Regions from separate parts of the Vibrio sp. J502 genome, predicted to be linked through region 1. Evidence: predicted binding sites of a transcription regulator. Region 1 holds the regulator's gene; each other region holds the start of a gene.
The links. Region 1 encodes CRP, which controls carbon source genes, mostly activating them, when cyclic AMP is high. Its sites were predicted from a motif close to TGTGANNNNNNTCACA; they were not measured.
Positions count from the first base shown of each region.

Region 2: a site for CRP is predicted at 1,387-1,402, ahead of N5E84_RS00995 (CTP synthase). Genes of this name have one in related genera too.
Region 3: a site for CRP is predicted at 1,742-1,757, ahead of malT (HTH-type transcriptional regulator MalT). Genes of this name have one in related genera too.

Region 1 covers NZ_CP104554.1:3,197,302-3,201,449, reverse strand. The annotation lists gene N5E84_RS14910 (YheU family protein) at 1-132, shown strand, start outside; gene N5E84_RS14905 (phosphoribulokinase) at 215-1,084, shown strand; gene crp (cAMP-activated global transcriptional regulator CRP) at 1,326-1,958, shown strand; gene N5E84_RS14895 (DUF1338 domain-containing protein) at 2,062-2,856, opposite strand; gene astD (succinylglutamate-semialdehyde dehydrogenase) at 2,925-4,148, opposite strand, start outside.
Region 2 covers NZ_CP104554.1:175,932-180,079, forward strand. The annotation lists gene relA (GTP diphosphokinase) at 1-331, shown strand, start outside; gene mazG (nucleoside triphosphate pyrophosphohydrolase) at 466-1,263, shown strand; gene N5E84_RS00995 (CTP synthase) at 1,487-3,127, shown strand; gene eno (phosphopyruvate hydratase) at 3,207-4,148, shown strand, end outside.
Region 3 covers NZ_CP104555.1:192,388-196,535, reverse strand. The annotation lists gene N5E84_RS16695 (glycogen/starch/alpha-glucan phosphorylase) at 1-1,382, opposite strand, end outside; gene malT (HTH-type transcriptional regulator MalT) at 1,970-4,148, shown strand, end outside.

The DNA.
Region 1 (4,148 bases):
ACTGATTACGGAGAGCAGGAAGTACCATTGCAGCAAAAAATCGAGCAAATAAAGAAACAGCTCGCAACAGGGGAAGCGATCATCGTCTATTCTGAGTTGCATGAAAGTGTGGATATTCAATTGCGTAAATAATTTCAGCTCAAAACAATCTACTCTTTTCGTGCTATATTGCAGCCATCGATAACAAGTACGTTACATACAGACAGGGTTTGTCATGTCAGCAAAACATCCAATTATCGCTGTCACCGGCTCGTCCGGTGCCGGTACAACTACGACCTCAGAAGCCTTTCGCAAAATGTTCAATATGATGAACATTAAACCAGCATGGGTTGAAGGGGATAGCTTCCACCGCTTTACCCGGCCAGAAATGGATGTGGAAATTCGTAAATCGCGCGAACAAGGGAAGCACATCAGCTACTTTGGTCCACAAGCCAATGATTTTCCTGCATTGGAAGAATTTTTCCGCCAATATGGGAAATTAGGCACAGGCCAAGTTCGTCGTTATCTGCACTCTTTTGACGAAGCTGTGCCCTACAATCAAATGCCCGGCACCTTTACACCTTGGCAAGATTTACCAGAAAACTCGGATGTGATGTTTTACGAAGGTCTGCATGGCGGTGTAGTCGATGGCGATGTAAACGTCGCGCAGCATGTCGATTTTTTGATAGGCATGGTGCCAATCGTTAACCTTGAGTGGATACAAAAATACGTGCGTGATACACGTGATAGAGGCCATTCACGTGAAGCGGTGATGGATTCCATCGTCCGTTCAATGGACGATTACCTCAATTACATCACCCCCCAATTCTCGCGAACTCACATCAACTTCCAACGGGTACCGACGGTTGATACTTCAAACCCACTTAACGCCAAGGGCATCCCTAGTTTGGATGAAAGCTTCGTCGTGATACGCCTGCGCGGTATAAAGAATGTTGATTTCCCCTATCTGCTCGCCATGATTGATGGCTCTTTTATGTCGCGCCACAACACCATTGTGGTACCGGGTGGCAAGATGAGTTTTGCGATGGAATTGATCGTCAGACCGATCCTGCAGCAATTGATTGAAACAGGTAAAATTGGCTAAGTGATCGGACAAGTTGACGGTTACTTTTCATACCGTGATCATGTGCACAGTTTTGCGTAAAAAATCATGCCACTGACACGATTAAAATCAAGAAATCGTTTCTGAAAAAGGATACTATCCTTAACCGAAACACAAGTTAGCTTGCAGCATTTGGAAAGTGCTCTTATCCTAGTAAGCTTATTTTAGGCTTAGCTACAATATGGAAAGCGGCAAGCGTACCCTGCAGAGGAAGTGAGATATTATGGTTCTAGGTAAACCTCAAACCGATCCAACACTAGAGTGGTTTCTTTCACACTGTCATATTCATAAATACCCATCGAAAAGCACGTTGATTCATGCGGGCGAAAAAGCAGAGACGCTGTACTACATCGTCAAAGGCTCGGTAGCGGTATTGATTAAAGACGAAGAAGGTAAAGAGATGATCCTCTCTTACCTCAACCAAGGTGACTTTATCGGTGAGCTTGGTCTATTCGAAGAAGACCAAGAGCGTACTGCTTGGGTTCGTGCAAAATCTCCTTGTGAAGTTGCGGAAATTTCATTTAAGAAATTCCGTCAGCTTATCCAAGTGAACCCAGACATCTTAATGCGTCTGTCTGCACAAATTTCTCGACGCCTGCAAGTCACCAGTCAAAAAGTAGGCGATTTAGCCTTCCTAGACGTGACGGGTCGTATTGCACAAACGCTACTCAACCTAGCGAAACAACCTGATGCAATGACGCACCCAGATGGCATGCAAATCAAAATCACCCGTCAAGAGATCGGCCAAATTGTAGGCTGTTCTCGTGAAACTGTGGGACGTATTTTGAAGATGCTCGAAGAGCAGAATTTAATTTCTGCCCACGGTAAAACTATCGTGGTGTACGGAACTCGTTAATTTCAATCAAAATGATTGAGATTGAATGCATAAAGCCACCTTGGGGAACTCAGGTGGCTTTTTCTTTGGCGATATTTCAGTACGAAAGTAAAAAGATGAGAGGCTATTGCATGTCTGTGCTTTCAAATATTTTATCTGCAGAGGCCGCCACAAAACCGCTATAGAGTTCACCGTTGGCCATTGGATAGCGTTTGGCAAATTCATAGAATCCACCGGGAATCACCTCCACCCCTTCCGTAAATTGCACTGATACTTTATCGGCCATGGTCGACGACTGCTCAAGCAGCACATCAGGTGTACCTTTCACTTCTCCACCATTTTCATTGATGGTAAAACCCGCTTGGCGTAGATGATCATTGACCACTTTCACTTCATTAAACGCCTGCAGTTGATTAACACTAACAGTGAAATGGTTTGCGCCATAACCATGCGCCGCCAACCAAGCGGCGTATTCACTTTCGTTGGCAAGCTGCAAATAATCGCTGTAGCTTAGTTGCCACAGGCGACCGCCATATAAAAAGTCACTGCTGTTTAATTTATTGCTATCGACTTGATGTAGCAGTTTCTCCACAATGGCTTGGAGCACAGGTGAGCACTCTTCCACTTTCAGCTCGCTTATGAATACTTTAGGCTGGGTCGGATCAGGGTGTTCATAGTGCTTCGCTACCAGCTTCTTACTTTCAAACACATAATCACCACAGGCAAGGTAGCCTAAGGCAAGAAAAGGCTTAGCCAGCGTTTCAATACCTAATGGCGCAACATTGAAGGTTCGCAACGCAATATGGTCATTAATCAAGGCTTCGTCTTCTTGAAGCAAGTGATGGACTTTGTCGGCAGAAGGGCAAAGGCGCTGAATGTAGTCATTCCATAATGATTGAAATAAAACGGTTGGCGTCATAACGCCTCCTTGTCTGTGCTCGGTTTAAACCATGCTAGTAGGCATGGGGTTTTAGATAAAGTTTACTGCTATAGCTCAACCCCTGGGCTGAGCGTGGCAGGCAGTTCAGTCGAACAACCTTCCATTGATGCCATTGGGTATGCGCAGTAATCGGCCGCGTAATAGGCGCTTGGTCTTAAATTTCCCGATGCTCCCGGCCCACCAAACGGTGCATCACCACTGGCTCCGGTTAATTGTCGATTACGATTTACAATGCCAGCGCGGATATGATCGACAAAGTAATCCCATTCGGCATCATTGGTCGACACTAAGCCTGCCGATAAACCAAAGCGAGTTTCATTAGCCAGTTGCACCGCTCGATCTAAGCTTTGGTAACGCACGACTTGTAACAATGGCCCGAAATACTCTTCATCAGGCAATTGACTAACTGCGGTGACATCAATAATGCCCGGAGTGACAAACGCCGCCTGCAAAGGTGTCGCGGCCAGCAAGCTGACGCCACCTAAGGTGCGTAAATTATCCTGAGCAGCAAGAATGAACTGCGCCGCCGCTTGTGATATTTGTGGCCCCATAAAAGGTGCTGGCTCAGCAAAGGGATGATCAATACGCAATTTTTGAGTGGCACTGACCAGCTTTTCAAGTAACAGATCACCTTCATTCCCTTCAGGAACGTAAAGACGCCGTGCGCAGGTACAGCGCTGGCCTGCACTTAAAAATGCGGATTGAATAATGGTATACACTGCCGCATCAAGCTCGCCATACTGCTTAGAGATGACCATTGGGTTGTTGCCGCCCATTTCTAAAGCCAGCATTTTCCCCGGCTGCCCAGCAAACTGGCGATGGAGTAAATGACCTGTATTTGCGCTGCCAGTAAAAAGAAGGCCATCAATACCTTTGGCCTGAGCAAGCGCAATACCCGTTTCCTTCGCGCCCTGCACTAGGTTAAGTACACCCGCAGGTAGGCCTGCTTCTTGCCACAACTTCATCACAAACTCACCCGTCCACGGAGTCTGCTCTGAAGGTTTAAACACAACCGTATTACCCGCTAAAAGTGCAGGCACAATATGACCATTCGGCAGGTGGGCAGGAAAATTATACGGACCAAAAACCGCAAGAACACCCAATGGACGATGACGTAATACCAGTTGATTACCCGCCGCTTCGCGTGTGTTTTCACCAGTGCGATCATGATAAGCTCGAATGGATATAGCGATTTTACCCGCTACTGCTGCCGCTTCAGTACGCGTTTCCCAGAGTGGCTTCCCTGTCTCTTTAGCGATGATCTGCGCAAG
Region 2 (4,148 bases), 340 kb from region 1:
CCATCGCAGTGACTGTGAACAGCTAGAAGAGCTGAGCCATCACGCACCTGAACGCATCATTGATACCGTTTGGGGGCGCGGGTTTGTTGGAACCTATATTTTGACTTTGCGCGTTGAAGCGATGGAGCGAGGTGGGTTACTCAAAGACATCACCACCTTGCTTGCGAATGAGAAAGTGAAAGTCATCAGCATGAAAAGTCGTAGCGACTACAAAAGACAGTTGATCATCATGGATTTTGATCTTGAAGTGAGCAACATCGAAGCGCTGTCACGAGTATCAATGAGAGTAGAGCAGATCAAAGATGTCATGTTGGTGAAACGCCTAGGCTAAATTTCATATCACAGTAACACTCTTATTGGCGTGAATCGCAATTAAATCGCGACGCAAGCGCCTTGGGTTTTTAAAGGCGAGTGGCAATGACTGCTCGCTTTTTTATTTTAAATATTGATGTAAGGAGCGGATAAATGAGCCACCCAATCGAACAACTGGAACAGATCATGGCACAGTTGCGTGACCCAAAAACAGGTTGTCCTTGGGATATCAAGCAAACTTTTGACACGGTTGTTCCTTACACAATCGAAGAGACCTATGAAGTGGTGGAAGCGATCCACAACCAAGATTGGCCTAATCTCAAAGAAGAATTAGGTGACTTGCTGTTTCAAGTTATTTTTTATAGTCAAATGGCGAAAGAGCAAGGGTTGTTTGATTTCTCGCAAGTTGTTGAAACGGTGAATGAAAAACTTACGCGCCGCCATCCTCATGTTTTTTCGGGTGCCAAGTTTGAGGATGAAGCGCAAATCAACGCCAATTGGGAAGCTGAAAAAGCCAAAGAAAAGGTACAAGCAGGAAAAAAAGATCAAAGTATTCTAGACTCAATACCACACGCTTTTCCGTCTCTTTTACGTGCTACAAAGATTCAAAAAAAGTGTGCCCAATATGGCTTTGATTGGGATTCTATCGGCCCAGTGGTTGATAAAGTTCAAGAAGAGATCGAAGAAGTCATGGAAGAGGCGTTGCAAATCAACCCTGATCCGGTTCGAGTAGAGGATGAAATGGGCGATCTATTATTTGCCACCGTTAACTTTGCTCGGCACTTAAAAATTGATCCAGAAGTGGCGTTAAATAAAGCAAATCGAAAGTTTTCACGTCGATTTAAAGGCATTGAAATGCTGGTGGCACGTCAGCACAAAACCTTGACCGATTTTTCTCTCGAAGAATTGGATGCGATGTGGAATGAAGTGAAGCGCTTGGAGCCGAAGTAATACCCTGTGTTGGCAATCCACAATAAAACCCACCCATTGAGACAAATTTGACTCATTTGAGTGGTGTGATAAGCCATATCAAGCGGTGCTCTTTGATTTGAAGCAAAAAATAAAAAATGACAGTGTGATAGATTTCACGTTGTAGCGAATAAGGGCTTCTGGTATATTTTTATCCCGTCCAGAAGAAATCCATTTCCCTCATTCAACCAATTTCAGGTTAAACATGACGACAAATTACATTTTTGTTACTGGCGGGGTTGTATCCTCTCTAGGTAAAGGTATTGCGGCAGCATCTCTTGCGGCGATTTTAGAAGCTCGTGGTCTTAAAGTGACTATGATGAAGCTTGACCCTTACATCAACGTTGACCCAGGCACAATGAGCCCAACTCAACATGGTGAAGTGTTTGTCACGGAAGATGGCGCTGAAACTGACCTTGACCTTGGTCACTACGAACGTTTTATTCGTACCAAAATGACCAAGCGCAATAACTTTACTGCTGGTCGTGTTTATGCCGATGTATTGCGTAAAGAGCGCCGTGGTGACTACCTAGGTGCAACGATTCAGGTTATTCCACACATCACCAATGCGATTAAAGATCGCGTTATCGCAGGCTCTGAAGGTCACGATGTCGCTATCGTTGAAGTAGGCGGAACCGTTGGTGATATCGAGTCATTGCCATTTATGGAAGCGATTCGTCAGCTTGCGATTGAAGTGGGCCGTGAACACGCGATGTTTATGCACCTGACTTTAGTTCCTTACCTTGCCGCTGCTGGTGAAGTGAAAACCAAACCGACTCAACATTCAGTTAAAGAGCTGCTTTCTATCGGCATTCAGCCTGATATTTTGGTTTGTCGTAGCGATCGCGTTATCCCAGCGAACGAACGTAAGAAAATTGCTTTGTTCTGTAACGTGCCTGAAAAAGCCGTTATCTCGATGAAAGATGTTGATTCTATCTACAAGATCCCTCAACTGATCAAAGCTCAAGGTTTGGATGATATCGTTTGTAACCGTTTTGGTATTAAAGCACCGGAAGCGGATCTTTCTGAATGGGAACAAGTGATTTACGAAGAGGCTAACCCAACCGCTGAAGTGGTGATCGGGATGGTCGGTAAATACATTGAATTGCCTGATGCTTACAAATCGGTTAACGAAGCACTGAAACACGCAGGTTTGAAAAACCGTTTGAGCGTGAAAATCAAATACATCGATTCTCAAGACGTTGAAACCAAAGGTGCGGAAGTGCTGACTGGTTTGGACGCAATCCTCGTACCTGGCGGTTTTGGTGACCGCGGTATCGAAGGCAAAATTCTTGCTGCGCAATATGCCCGCGAAAACAAAGTTCCTTACCTAGGGATTTGTCTAGGTATGCAAGTGGCGCTGATCGAATACGCACGTAATGTTGCGGGTATGAAAGGTGCGCATTCAACAGAATTTAACAAAGAGACTCAATACCCTGTGGTAGGCTTGATCACTGAATGGGTAGATGACGAAGGTAACGTAGAAGAGCGTACTGAAAAGTCTGATCTTGGTGGTACTATGCGCCTTGGTTCGCAGCTATGCCACTTAGAAAAAGGCACTAAAGCGTATGAGCTTTACGGTAGTGCAACCATTCATGAACGTCATCGTCACCGTTATGAAGTTAATAATAAACTTCGTCCGCAGATCGAAAAAACCGGCTTGAAAGTATCAGGTCTGTCTGCTGATAAGAAGCTAGTTGAAGTGATTGAGAACCCTGCTCACCCATGGTTTGTAGCAGCTCAGTTCCACCCAGAATTCACGTCAACCCCTCGTGATGGTCACCCACTATTTGCAGGCTTTATTAAAGCGGCAGGTGAGTTCCAACGCGGTGAATCAGAGAAGTAACAAGGATACGGGCAGTTGCAATTGTTGTGCTGCTGCCCTTTATAGTTTTGACATTTAAATTCAACGAGAGGAAACATTAATGTCTAAGATCGTTAAAGTTCTAGGTCGCGAAATCATCGACTCACGTGGTAACCCAACAGTAGAAGCTGAAGTTCACCTAGAAGGCGGTTTCGTAGGTATGGCAGCTGCGCCATCTGGTGCATCTACTGGTTCTCGCGAAGCTCTTGAGCTACGTGACGGTGACAAATCACGTTTCCTAGGTAAAGGTGTTCTTAAAGCGATTGCAGCTGTAAACGGCCCAATTGCTGATGCTCTAGTTGGTAAAGATGCTAAAGATCAAGCAGCTATCGACCAAGTGATGATCGACCTTGATGGTACTGAAAACAAATCTAACTTCGGTGCGAACGCAATCCTAGCGGTTTCTCTAGCGAACGCAAAAGCGGCTGCGGCTGCGAAAGGCATGCCTCTATACGAGCACATTGCTGAGCTAAACGGTACTGCTGGCCAATTCTCTATGCCTCTACCAATGATGAACATCATCAACGGTGGCGAGCACGCAGATAACAACGTAGACATCCAAGAGTTCATGATCCAACCTGTTGGCGCAAAAACTCTTAAAGAAGCAGTACGTATGGGTGCAGAAGTATTCCATAACCTAGCTAAAGTTCTGAAGTCTAAAGGCTACAACACTGCTGTTGGTGACGAAGGTGGTTTCGCTCCTAACCTAAAATCTAACGCTGAAGCGCTAGAAGTTATTGCAGAAGCGGTTGCAGCGGCTGGCTACGTGCTAGGCAAAGACATCACTCTAGCGATGGACTGTGCAGCATCTGAGTTCTTCGACAAAGACGCTGGCATCTACAACATGAAAGGTGAAGGCAAAACGTTCACTTCAGAAGAGTTCAACCACTACCTAGCGGGCCTTGTTGAGCAATTCCCAATCGTTTCTATCGAAGACGGTTTGGACGAGTCTGATTGGACTGGTTTCAAACACCAAACTGAACTTCTAGGCGACAAAATTCAG
Region 3 (4,148 bases), on a different replicon from region 1:
GTTGGGTAAAGCTCGTGGAATTCTGGGAAAAGATCGCGTTTTACCAACTCCGAGTGCAGCGCTGCCACACCGTTCACAGCATAAGAGCCAACCACACAAAGGTTTGCCATACGCACTACACGGTGGAAACCATCTTGAATGATGGAGAGTTTTTGCTGTTTCGACACATCACCCGGCCACTTGGCTCGTACTTCTTGCAGGAAGCGGTGGTTGATTTCGTAAATGATTTCCATATGGCGAGGAAGCAAACGCTGGATCAACGACTCGCTCCACGTTTCGAGTGCTTCAGGCAGTAGCGTATGGTTGGTATAGGCGAACGTTTTTGAGCTGATCGCCCATGCTTCATCCCAGCCCATGCCTTTCTCATCAATCAAGATACGCATCAATTCAGGAATGGAAATCGTTGGGTGAGTATCGTTTAGCTGAACGGTTTGATATTTAGGAAGATCAGCAATGTCATGACCCGCCGCCGCATGACGACGCAAAATGTCACGCATTGACGCCGCGCTATGGAAATATTGCTGCATCAAACGCAGTGTCTTGCCTTTTTCGTGGTTATCGTTTGGATAAAGTACTTTGGTAATGTTGCCTGCATCAATCAAGGCATGCTGTGCTTCAAAGTAGTTACCGTTGTTGAAATCAGCCAGTGAGAAAGGCGCAATTGCGCGACATTCCCATAAACGAAGTGGGTAAACCGTGTCGCTTTCATAGCCAACGATCGGTAAATCCCAAGGCATTGCTTGGACAAACATACTCGGAATCCAACGGCGTTTTTCCACACCATTGTCATTGATAACGTCAACATGGCCGTAAAAACCAATCTCTTGTGCTAGGTGTGGTCGTGCCACTTCCCACGGGTAGCCTTCAACACAACGCCACTCATCAGGAGCTTCTTGTTGGTGGCCCTCACTAAAAGATTGCTTAAACAAACCATATTCATAATGTAAACCATAACCTACGGTTGGGTACTCTTGCGCAGCACACGAATCCATGAAACATGCCGCAAGTCGCCCTAAACCACCATTACCTAAGGATGGGTCACGTTCTTCTTCTAATAAATCCGTTAGGTTCTGACCTAAATCAGCCATCGCTTCCGTGATTTGCTCATACAGGCCCATGCTGATGAGGTTGTTGCCCGTTAAACGGCCAATCAAGAACTCAAGTGATAAGTAGTTCAGACCCTTAGCGTTAACAATGCGCTCGTCTTGCTCAGTTTCGAGTAGATCAAACATCGTTAATTCAGCCAGTGCGCGCCCCATTGCGAGATACCATGAGCGGCTATCTGCATTTTCAATGGTGGTGGCGTAGGTGGCAGTCAGGTGTTTCTTTACGTTGTCTTGGAACGAAGCTTTATCAAACTTCTTCTGTTGCGTAGGTTTCATTAGCGAAATCTCACTTAGTCGTTTTAATTCATCTTCGGCATATCGTGCATCAGCTACGCAAGGTCGGCATCCTCCTAAAAATGACCTCGTTTAGGAGGAGGGCTCAGGGCGTAGAGGGCGAGCACCAGAGTCGCAGTGATCTATCTCTCATTCGTTGCACATAGCGGTTCATAAGCAGTGATTGTGATCACATCACCTTGCTCACTAGCCTAAATACCGCTCATGACGCTAAGGTTTCGATCGGGAATATCAATCTCTCAATATGAGAATTGGCTCTCAAAAAAAATGAGCTTCATTTACAAATTACATGAGATTTTGTACATGCTCAGTTTTTATATAGCGCATAACAAAGAAGTTTTAGTGATTAAAGTCACAATTACAGGGCGTAGATGATGAGTAAATGTGAATCCTGCAAGAATCTCGGGATGGATCAATAAACGTGCGTCACGACATCAAGTAACATCCACACAAAATGAGTGATAGTTCACTTGTGTACTCCTAAATAATGATGCTCTTCTTACTAAGCGCCTCCAAAGCTGCGATCAGCTTTTAAGTCAGTAACAAGAACAATAAATGGAATCTGGAAGATGTGGATACCTTCTAAGCTTACTCGTCCCGGCCGCCTACACAACGCCATCGTTCGCCCGCGTGTGTTAGAGCTGCTTGCCCAAGCACCTTGCTACAAACTCGTGCTATTTCGCTCGCCTGCTGGTTATGGAAAAACCACCATGGCAGCGCAATGGTTATCAGACAAGACCAATGTGGGTTGGTATAGCATTGATGAAAGCGACAATGATGCGTTCCGATTTATCAACTACTTACTGCAAGCGATTAATAAAGCGACTCAGCAAAGTTGTCCAAATGCCCAAAAACTGGCCGAGCGACGCCAGTTCTCTTCTTTACACTCGTTATTTAGTGAAGTGTTTTCGGAAATGTCTGGCTTTAACAAAGAGTGCTATGTGGTTCTCGATGATTACCATTTGATCGCCGATGACGATATCCACGAAGCGATGCGCTTTTTCCTCAAACACATGCCAGACAACCTAACGCTGGTCGTCACTAGCCGTGCCACACCACCATTAGGCACGGCCAACTTGCGCGTACGCGATTTGATGATAGAAATTGGTAATGAGCTACTCGCCTTTGATACAGAAGAAACAACACGCTTCTTTAATCAACGGGTCTCTGATGGCGTGGATGATGATACTGCCAACAACTTGTGCACCTATGTCGAAGGCTGGCCCTCTGCACTGCAATTGATTGCCTTACAAGCACAGCACCAAAAGCGCACGTTGGCGCAGACAGCGGAGTCGGTATCGCAGTTTAATCATGCACATTTATGGGATTACTTAGTTGAGGAAGTGTTTGATCTACTCGATAAAGAAACGCGCCAATTTTTGATGCAATGCTCGGTGCTCGATCACTTTAATGACGTGTTAGTCTCTGCACTCACCAAACGTGACGACGCGCTGAGCATGATTGAGTCGCTCAACCGCTATGGTTTATTCATTTATCCACTGGAAGGTGAGCACAACTGGTACCGGTTCCACAACTTATTTGCGGAATTCCTCTCTCATGAACGCTTGGCGCGCATCCCGCAGCAGGAGCACGATCTGCACCGTGCCGCCGCGCACGCTTGGTTGCAAGAAGCCACACCTCATCAAGCGTTGCGTCACGCCACGCTCGCCAACGATACTGACTTACTCGCTACTATCTTGACGCAATTTGGCTGGAAGATGTTCAACCAAGGCGAGCTTTTGGCTCTCGAAGAGGCCATTAACCAACTCTCTCCGGCCCAACTCTATCGCGAGCCTAAACTGTGTATGCTACAAGCTTGGCTGGCTCAAAGTCAGCACCGCTACTTTGACGTTGGGGATCTGCTAACCAAATCGACCAACGAGATGAAAGCGCTCAATGTTCAGCTAAGCACCAAAGAACAAGGCGAATTCAATGCCCTACGTGCTCAAGTCGCGATCAACCAAAATGAGCCAGAAAAAGCCTTAGAACTTGCGGAGTTAGCACTCAGCCAACTGGATCACACAGTTTACCGCAGTCGTATTGTCGCCACTTCAGTCGTCGGCGAAGTGAACCACGTGCTCGGTCAATTAAGCCGCGCACTCTCGATGATGCAACAAACCGAAAAGCTGGCACGCCAGTATCAGGTTTACCACCAAGCGCTATGGGCATTACTACAGCAAAGCGAGATCTTGATTGCCCAAGGTTATGTGCAAGCCGCTTTTGAAGTACAAGATATTGCCTTCAAATTAATTGAAGAGCAGCAATTACAGCAAGTGCCATTGCATGAGTTCTTACTACGGATACGTGCCCAAATCCTGTGGTGCTGGAACCGCTTGGATGAAGCGGAAGAGTGCGCTTATAAAGGACTACGCGTATTGGGCAACCACTCTCCAAGCAAGCATCTGCACAGTTATTCAATGCTGGCGCGTATTGCTATTGGCCGTGGTGAACTCGATAAAGCGGGTAAGTTCATCGAACAAATACAGCACTTACTGAAACAATCGACTTATCACGTAGACTGGACGGCGAATGCTTCGCTCTCACTGATTCTATTTTGGCAAGCTCGTGGCAATGATGAAGCAATGTTGCAGTGGCTCAAGACCACCATTCGACCAGAAAAAGCATGCAATCACTTTTCACAGCTTCAATGGCGTAATATTGCTCGAGTTCAGATTCACTTAGGTCATTTGGAAGATGCGACTCAAACTTTGACGTTTATGCAGCACGAAGCGCAAACTTATCAGTTGA